2 linked regions of the Methyloterricola oryzae genome follow. The protein of the gene in region 1 interacts with the protein of each later gene in a pairwise test. Links are inferred from orthologs where the notes say so. Each region holds a gene or a part of one and is shown on either strand. Other genes may lie near its edges.

Region 1 (3,269 bases):
CCTCCTGTCCATTGGCGGCTTCCTCGATGACCAAGTCAGCCAGCGCCAGTTCCTCCAACAACCTTCGCAAGCGGGCCCTCGCCAAGGGCTCATCATCGGCGATCAGAATCTTCACTCAGCGTCGTCCGATAGGGAAATACGATGCGCGCCTGGTAGCGTCCGTCCACCACACTGGTGTGCACGGCCCCACTTCCCGGAAAACAGTTCTCCAGCCTTAGCCGCAGGTTGGCGAGAGCCACGCGATTGCCGCTGCGGTGCGGCTCCGCCTCAGCGCGGGGTGCGGGACTCCGGACTGTCAGGACCACCTCGCCCCGCCGCAAGCGTCCATCGATCTCCACCATGCCACCGCCGGGCAGAGGTTCGATACCGTGATACAAGGCATTCTCCACCAGGGGCTGCAGACTGAGGGGTGGCAGCAGCGCATCCATCGGCGCGCCGTTCAGGTTCCAGACCACCCGCAGGCGCTCGGCCAAACGCTGTCCCTCCACATTGAGGTATTGCCGCACCAAGTGCAATTCTTCCTCCAGCTTCGCCATTCGCGCGTTTCTCTTCAACACCGCACGGAACATTTCGGCAAAATCCAGTATCAATTCCTCCGCCTTGGCCGGATCGGTGCTGATGAGACTGGCTATGGTGTTGAGACCGTTAAACAGGAAATGCGGCCGCATGCGCGCCTGCAAAACGTCCAGCCGAGCCAGTCCCTCGGCCCGAACATGCCGCCGCCACTGATATTGAACATAGCGGTAGCGGAGCCACAAACCCGTCAGGAGCGCCGCGACGGCGACGTCGCGCAGGCAGCGATAAGGCGTCTGGCTCAATTCCGTGCCCCCATTCAACAAGCCTTGGCCCAAGCCGTTCCATGCGAGCCACCCCACCAGCAGCACCATTGCCTCGACCACGCAAACGACGACACCCCCTGCTCTCAGCGGACTCGCGCTTTGGAGCCAACGGTTGAAGGTACTCAAAACTGCGATGCTGAGCAGGACGACCCAGACGATGTAGAGGGAGACCAGCCCCAAGCTGTTCCAGAAAGCCTCCGCATCGGGCGCCGCGATCAGGCCGATTGCCAACGCCAGGATTTCGGCCAACAACAGCAGCACAAAGGCCGTACGCACGCGTCGGAAGTCCGGAAGAAAACTTTCGGTGTCTGCCCAGAGTGGAACTTTCGATCGGACCACTGGCTCCCTCGGGATTCCCTGTCAGGTCGATGGATACGGTTCAGTTTAGACAGACGCCGGCACTTCTCGCCCTACCTGGGGCGGGAAAAAACCGATATGATGCAAATTTGAAAATAACGAGGGACACCCATGCAGATTTCCGCCGAGAAAGTGGTTCACATTCATTACACGCTGACCAATGACGAGGGGGACGTGCTGGACAGTTCAGAGGGTCAAAATCCTCTAGCCTACATCCACGGCCAGGGCAATATCATTCCGGGCCTGGAAAACGCACTGGCGGGTAAGCAGGTAGGCGACCGCCTGAGCGTAACGGTCTCTCCCGAAGAAGCTTACGGCCTGCGCGACGACGACCTGATCCAGGCCGTGCCGAAGACCGCCTTCGAAGGCGTCGAGCAGATCGAGCCCGGCATGCAATTCCATGCCGAAACACCCGAGGGCGTACAACTGGTGACTGTCATCGAGGTTCTGGATGACGAAGTAATTCTGGATGGCAATCACCCGATGGCCGGCATGACCCTGAACTTCGCCGTCGAGGTCACGGACATTCGCGATGCCACCGCAGAAGAATTGGATCACGGCCATGTGCATGGTCTTGGCGGGCACCATCACGACTGAACTAGCACTCTAGGAGCAGCCAGCCGCAGGGATGTGAAGGCCGGTTAAGCGCCTCAGTCCGTGATCTGGCCCCCGGCGTTCAGATCAGGTGTGCCCAGAGGTCATGTTCATCGGCCTCCTCGATCTCGACCTCGACCCACTGGCCCACTTGAAGATGGGTAGCTCCATCGATGAACACCTGACCATCGATCTCAGGGGCATCGGCTCGGCTGCGCGCTACCGCGCCTTCCTCCACCACTTCGTCGACCAGTACGGTTTCGCGACCACCTACACGAGCCTGGAGTCTCGCAGAGCTGATTTCCTCCTGGAATGCCATGAAGCGGGCTAAGCGATCTTCCTTTACCTCCGCTGGCACCTGACCCGGAAGCGCGTTGGCCGCCGCGCCCGCCACCGGGGAGTACGCGAAGCAACCCACACGGTCCAATTGCGCCGCATCCAGGAAGTCGAGCAGATCTTCGAAATCTTCATCGGTTTCGCCTGGAAAGCCCACAATGAACGTACTGCGGATGGTCAGTTCCGGGCAGATGGACCGCCAAGTTTGTATACGCTCCAGGTTGTTCTCAGCGGAGGCGGGACGCTTCATCGACCTGAGGATACGAGGGCTGGCATGCTGGAAAGGAATGTCGAGATATGGCAGGATTTTGCCTTCGGCCATCAGTGGAATCACCTCGTCCACATGCGGGTAAGGGTAAACATAATGGAGACGGACCCAAGCCCCCATCTCACCCAAGGCCTTTGCCAGATCCAGGAATCGGGTCTTGAGCGGACGACCACCCCAAAAACTGGTGCGATATCCCATGTCCACCCCATAGGCACTGGTATCCTGCGATACGACAAGCAATTCCCTCACGCCCGCGCCAACCAGTCTCTCCGCTTCGCCCATGACTTCGCCAATGGGGCGACTGACCAGATCACCCCGCATCGAAGGTATGATGCAAAACGTGCAGCGGTGGTTACAACCTTCCGAGATTTTCAGATACGCATAATGCTTGGGCGTCAGTTTGATCCCCTGTGGGGGCAACAGATCGGTGAATGGATCATGCGCGGGAGGGAGGTGCTCATGCACCGCCGCCATGACATCCTCGAAAGCGTGGGCGCCCGTAACCTTGAGGACGCTGGGATGGCGGGCCCGGATCTCGCCTTCTCTTGCGCCTAGACAGCCGGTCACGATGACTTTGCCGTTTTCAGCCAAGGCCTCGCCAATGGCGTCCAGGGATTCCTCAACTGCCGCATCGATAAAGCCGCAGGTATTCACCACCACCAGATCGGAATCCCGGTAACTCGGCGACACTTCGTAACCTTCCGAGCGCAGGCGCGTCAGGATCACTTCGCTGTCCACCAGCGCCTTGGGACAGCCGAGGCTGATAAATCCAATTCTTGGGTTTGCCACAGTCTGACGCACACTCGGGTTATGTTTGTAAAATTCGCTACCGCACCGCAAAGGCCTCATGGGCGCCCAGTCACGGGTAAAAATTT
Region 2 (2,964 bases), on another replicon or contig:
CGCCGATAAAGCGAGGTGTGCAAAAGGGTTTCCGCCGACGGCTTGCCACCGTCCAGGGAATGCCCGCCGGCATCCACCAGCATGATGTCCTCCCGCTTCAGATCGCCTTTGTGCCGTCCCGACACCGTAATGGCGATCCGCCCGTCGGAGAGCCGCGCCGAGAAATTGCCGCTGGTGGCGGGCACCCAGCCGCGCGCGTGGATGAAGTGCCCGGCCTCGATCAATTCATCGGCGCGGGCCAGAAACTCGTCGTGGGACACGATGGCCTCATGGAAAAACGCGAAGCGCCGATTGTAAGGCCCCGGCGTCCCTATCTCAAACTCCGAAAAGCATGCGCAGGCAATACAGGCCCATTGCTCTTATACTATGCAAGTTGATTTTGGCGCACGCCATTGCGCTGAGCTTATCGATCTTCGAGGCGAGGTTCTTCCCATGTGTCTGGCTATACCCATGCAAATCACCCGGATCGAAGGTCTGCAGGCCCGCTGCGCTGCCCGTGGCGTCGAGCGGGACGTCAGCCTGTTCCTGCTTCAGGACGAGCCGCCGCAACAGGGTGATTACGTTCTGATCCATGTCGGCTACGCCATTCAGAAGCTCACGGCGGAAGAAGCGCAGTCTGCCTGGGAGTTGTTCGACCAGATGGGCGGGGAAGAAATCCTGAGTGCATGAGCTTTCCCTGTGCGACGATTTGATGCGGCAGGTGACCGCACTCGCCGCCGAGCACCGGGCGCGCCGGGTCGCCAGCATCACCTTGAGGATGGGTCCGCTTTCAGGGGTCGAGCCGGACCTGCTGCGTAACGCTTTCGAGATCAGCCGGGCGGGGAGCGTCGCGGAAACCGCCGAACTGCTCATCGAGCCCCAACCGGTGCGGGTGCGATGTCGCCGCTGCGGCGCCGAGTCCGAGGCAAGCGTCAACAATCTACTGTGCCGCGCCTGCGGCGCGTTCGAAACGGCCCTGATCAGCGGGGACGAGTTGATTCTCGCCCGCGTGGAACTGTTGAACGAGGAATGAGGGCTTTCCCTCAGTGAGGTAACCAGTCATGTGTGACACCTGCGGCTGTAATATCACGTCCGGAAACCGCCATCTGTTGTTGGACATGCCCAAGGCAACCACCCCGGTCTCCGTGCTGAGCACTCTGCTCGCCCATAACGATAAACAGGCGGAAACCAACCGCGCCCGCCTGGACCGGCAAGGCATCCTCGCGGTCAACCTGATGTCCTCGCCGGGTTCGGGAAAAACGGCCCTGCTGGAGGCCACCATCGCCCAACTCAAGAGCCGCCTGCGGATTGCTGTGATTGAGGGCGATCTGGAGACCGAAAACGACGCGGCGCGTATCCGCGCCCAAGGCGTCGTCGCCCACCAGATCACCACGGGCACTGCCTGCCACCTGGACGCTCATCTGGTGGAAGGGGCGCTCGACCAAATCGACCTCGGCCAGATCGACCTACTGTTCATCGAGAACGTCGGCAACCTGGTCTGCCCGGCCAGCTTCGACCTCGGCCATCATCTGAACGTCACCCTTCTTTCAGTGACCGAAGGCGACGACAAGCCCGCCAAGTACCCCGTCATGTTCCGCGCGGCAGATCTGATGCTGGTCACCAAGAGCGACCTGCTGCCCCACCTGGATGACTTCTCGCCGCAGCGCGCCGAGCAGCACCTCAGGGCCCTGGCCAACCCCGCCCCGGTGCTCACCTTGTCCTCGCGCAAGAATCAAGGCATGGAGGTTTGGCTGCAGTGGCTGCAGGAGCAGGTGGTTGCGCACAAATCGCGGGTCGCGCAGCAGGAAACCCTGAAGCCCAGGGTGCAGAAAGAGGGACGTGCGCTGCACCAGGCTGCGCCGGCCGTCCGCTTCCGCCCGGTCAAGCCGGTACACGACCATGTCGACTAGCGCGAAGGACTGGCTGGAGCGCATCCGCGCCCTGCCCCTGCCGCCCCGCATCCGGGTGATGAACGTGTGTGGAGGCCACGAGCGCTCCATCAGCATGGCGGGCCTTCGCCGCGCCCTGCCCGCCAGCATCGAACTGATCCCGGGCCCCGGGTGTCCCGTGTGCGTATGCCCCGAGGAGGACATTTACCAGGCCATCCAGTTGGCGCTCCAGGAGGACGTGGTCCTGGTGGCTTTCGGCGACATGCTCCGGGTCCCGGTCAACACCCCGAAGGACACGGTAAGGTCTCTGGAACAGGCGCGTGCCGCTGGCGCCGACATCCGGCCCATCGCCTCGCCCCTGGAAGCGGTGAGAATCGCTCGCGAGGCGGCGCCACGCCGCGTGGTGTTTTTCGTCGCGGGCTTCGAGACCACCTGCGCGCCGGTGGCTGGCATGATTGCCGAGGGCCTGCCCGAGAACCTGCTGCTGCTCATGAGCGGCCGACTCACCTGGCCCGCCGTGCAATTATTGCTGGACTCGGAAGACCCCGGCTTCGATGCCTTAATCGCGCCGGGCCACGTATCCACGGTCATGGGCCCGGAGGAATGGTCGTTCGTGGTGGAAAAGCACGGCCTGCCCGCAGCGGTGGCCGGCTTCACCCCGGAAAGCCTCCTGGCCGCCACCTACTCGGTGCTGAGGCAGCACATCGAACAGCGACCCTTCCTGGACAACTGCTACAGCCAGGCGGTGAAACCTGGCGGCAACGCTCTGGCGCGCCGGTTGTTGAGCGAAACCATGGATATCGTGGAGGCGCCCTGGCGCGGTATCGGCCACATTGCCGCCTCGGGGCTCGAACTGAAGCCCGATTACGCCACCCACAATGCCCGCAAGGTGCTGCCCGATTACGCCGAGCCGACCCGCCGACGGGCCGGCGAGATGCCCCCCGGCTGCGATTGCGCCCGGGTCGTGCTGGGAAAGATCACCCCCACCCAGTGCCGCATCTACGGCCAGCCGTGCACGCCACGTAACCCCGTGGGACCTTGCATGGTTTCCGACGAGGGCGCTTGCCATATCTGGTGGACCTCGGGCCAGCGCAAG

The links.
Region 2: the proteins of EK23_RS06365 (region 1) and hypB interact in binary tests that used the Escherichia coli proteins (3 or more experiments, as listed by UniProt). The link is inferred for Methyloterricola oryzae from one-to-one orthologs.

The regions. Positions count from the first base shown.
Region 1 is NZ_JYNS01000003.1:55,435-58,703, forward strand. What follows is about bases 302-3,050. They hold EK23_RS06365 (FKBP-type peptidyl-prolyl cis-trans isomerase), read left to right. Parts: upstream 302-1,307; coding sequence 1,308-1,793; downstream 1,794-3,050. Other genes in these bases: EK23_RS06360 (sensor histidine kinase), read right to left, coding at 302-1,115; rimO (30S ribosomal protein S12 methylthiotransferase RimO), read right to left, coding at 1,873-3,050. Outside these bases: EK23_RS06355 (LytR/AlgR family response regulator transcription factor), read right to left, coding at 1-115; more of EK23_RS06360, read right to left, coding at 93-301; more of rimO, read right to left, coding at 3,051-3,183. UniProt on the Escherichia coli protein: Folding helper with both chaperone and peptidyl-prolyl cis-trans isomerase (PPIase) activities. Chaperone activity prevents aggregation of unfolded or partially folded proteins and promotes their correct folding.
Region 2 is NZ_JYNS01000009.1:52,402-55,365, reverse strand. It holds hypB (hydrogenase nickel incorporation protein HypB), read left to right. Parts: upstream 1-1,040; coding sequence 1,041-1,889; downstream 1,890-2,964. Other genes in the region: hypD (hydrogenase formation protein HypD), read left to right, coding at 1,879-2,964; hypA (hydrogenase maturation nickel metallochaperone HypA), read left to right, coding at 662-1,012; EK23_RS13030 (HypC/HybG/HupF family hydrogenase formation chaperone), read left to right, coding at 433-669; EK23_RS13035 (methylthioribulose 1-phosphate dehydratase), read right to left, coding at 1-263. UniProt on the Escherichia coli protein: Involved in the maturation of [NiFe] hydrogenases. Required for nickel insertion into the metal center of the hydrogenase. Exhibits a low intrinsic GTPase activity, which is essential for nickel insertion.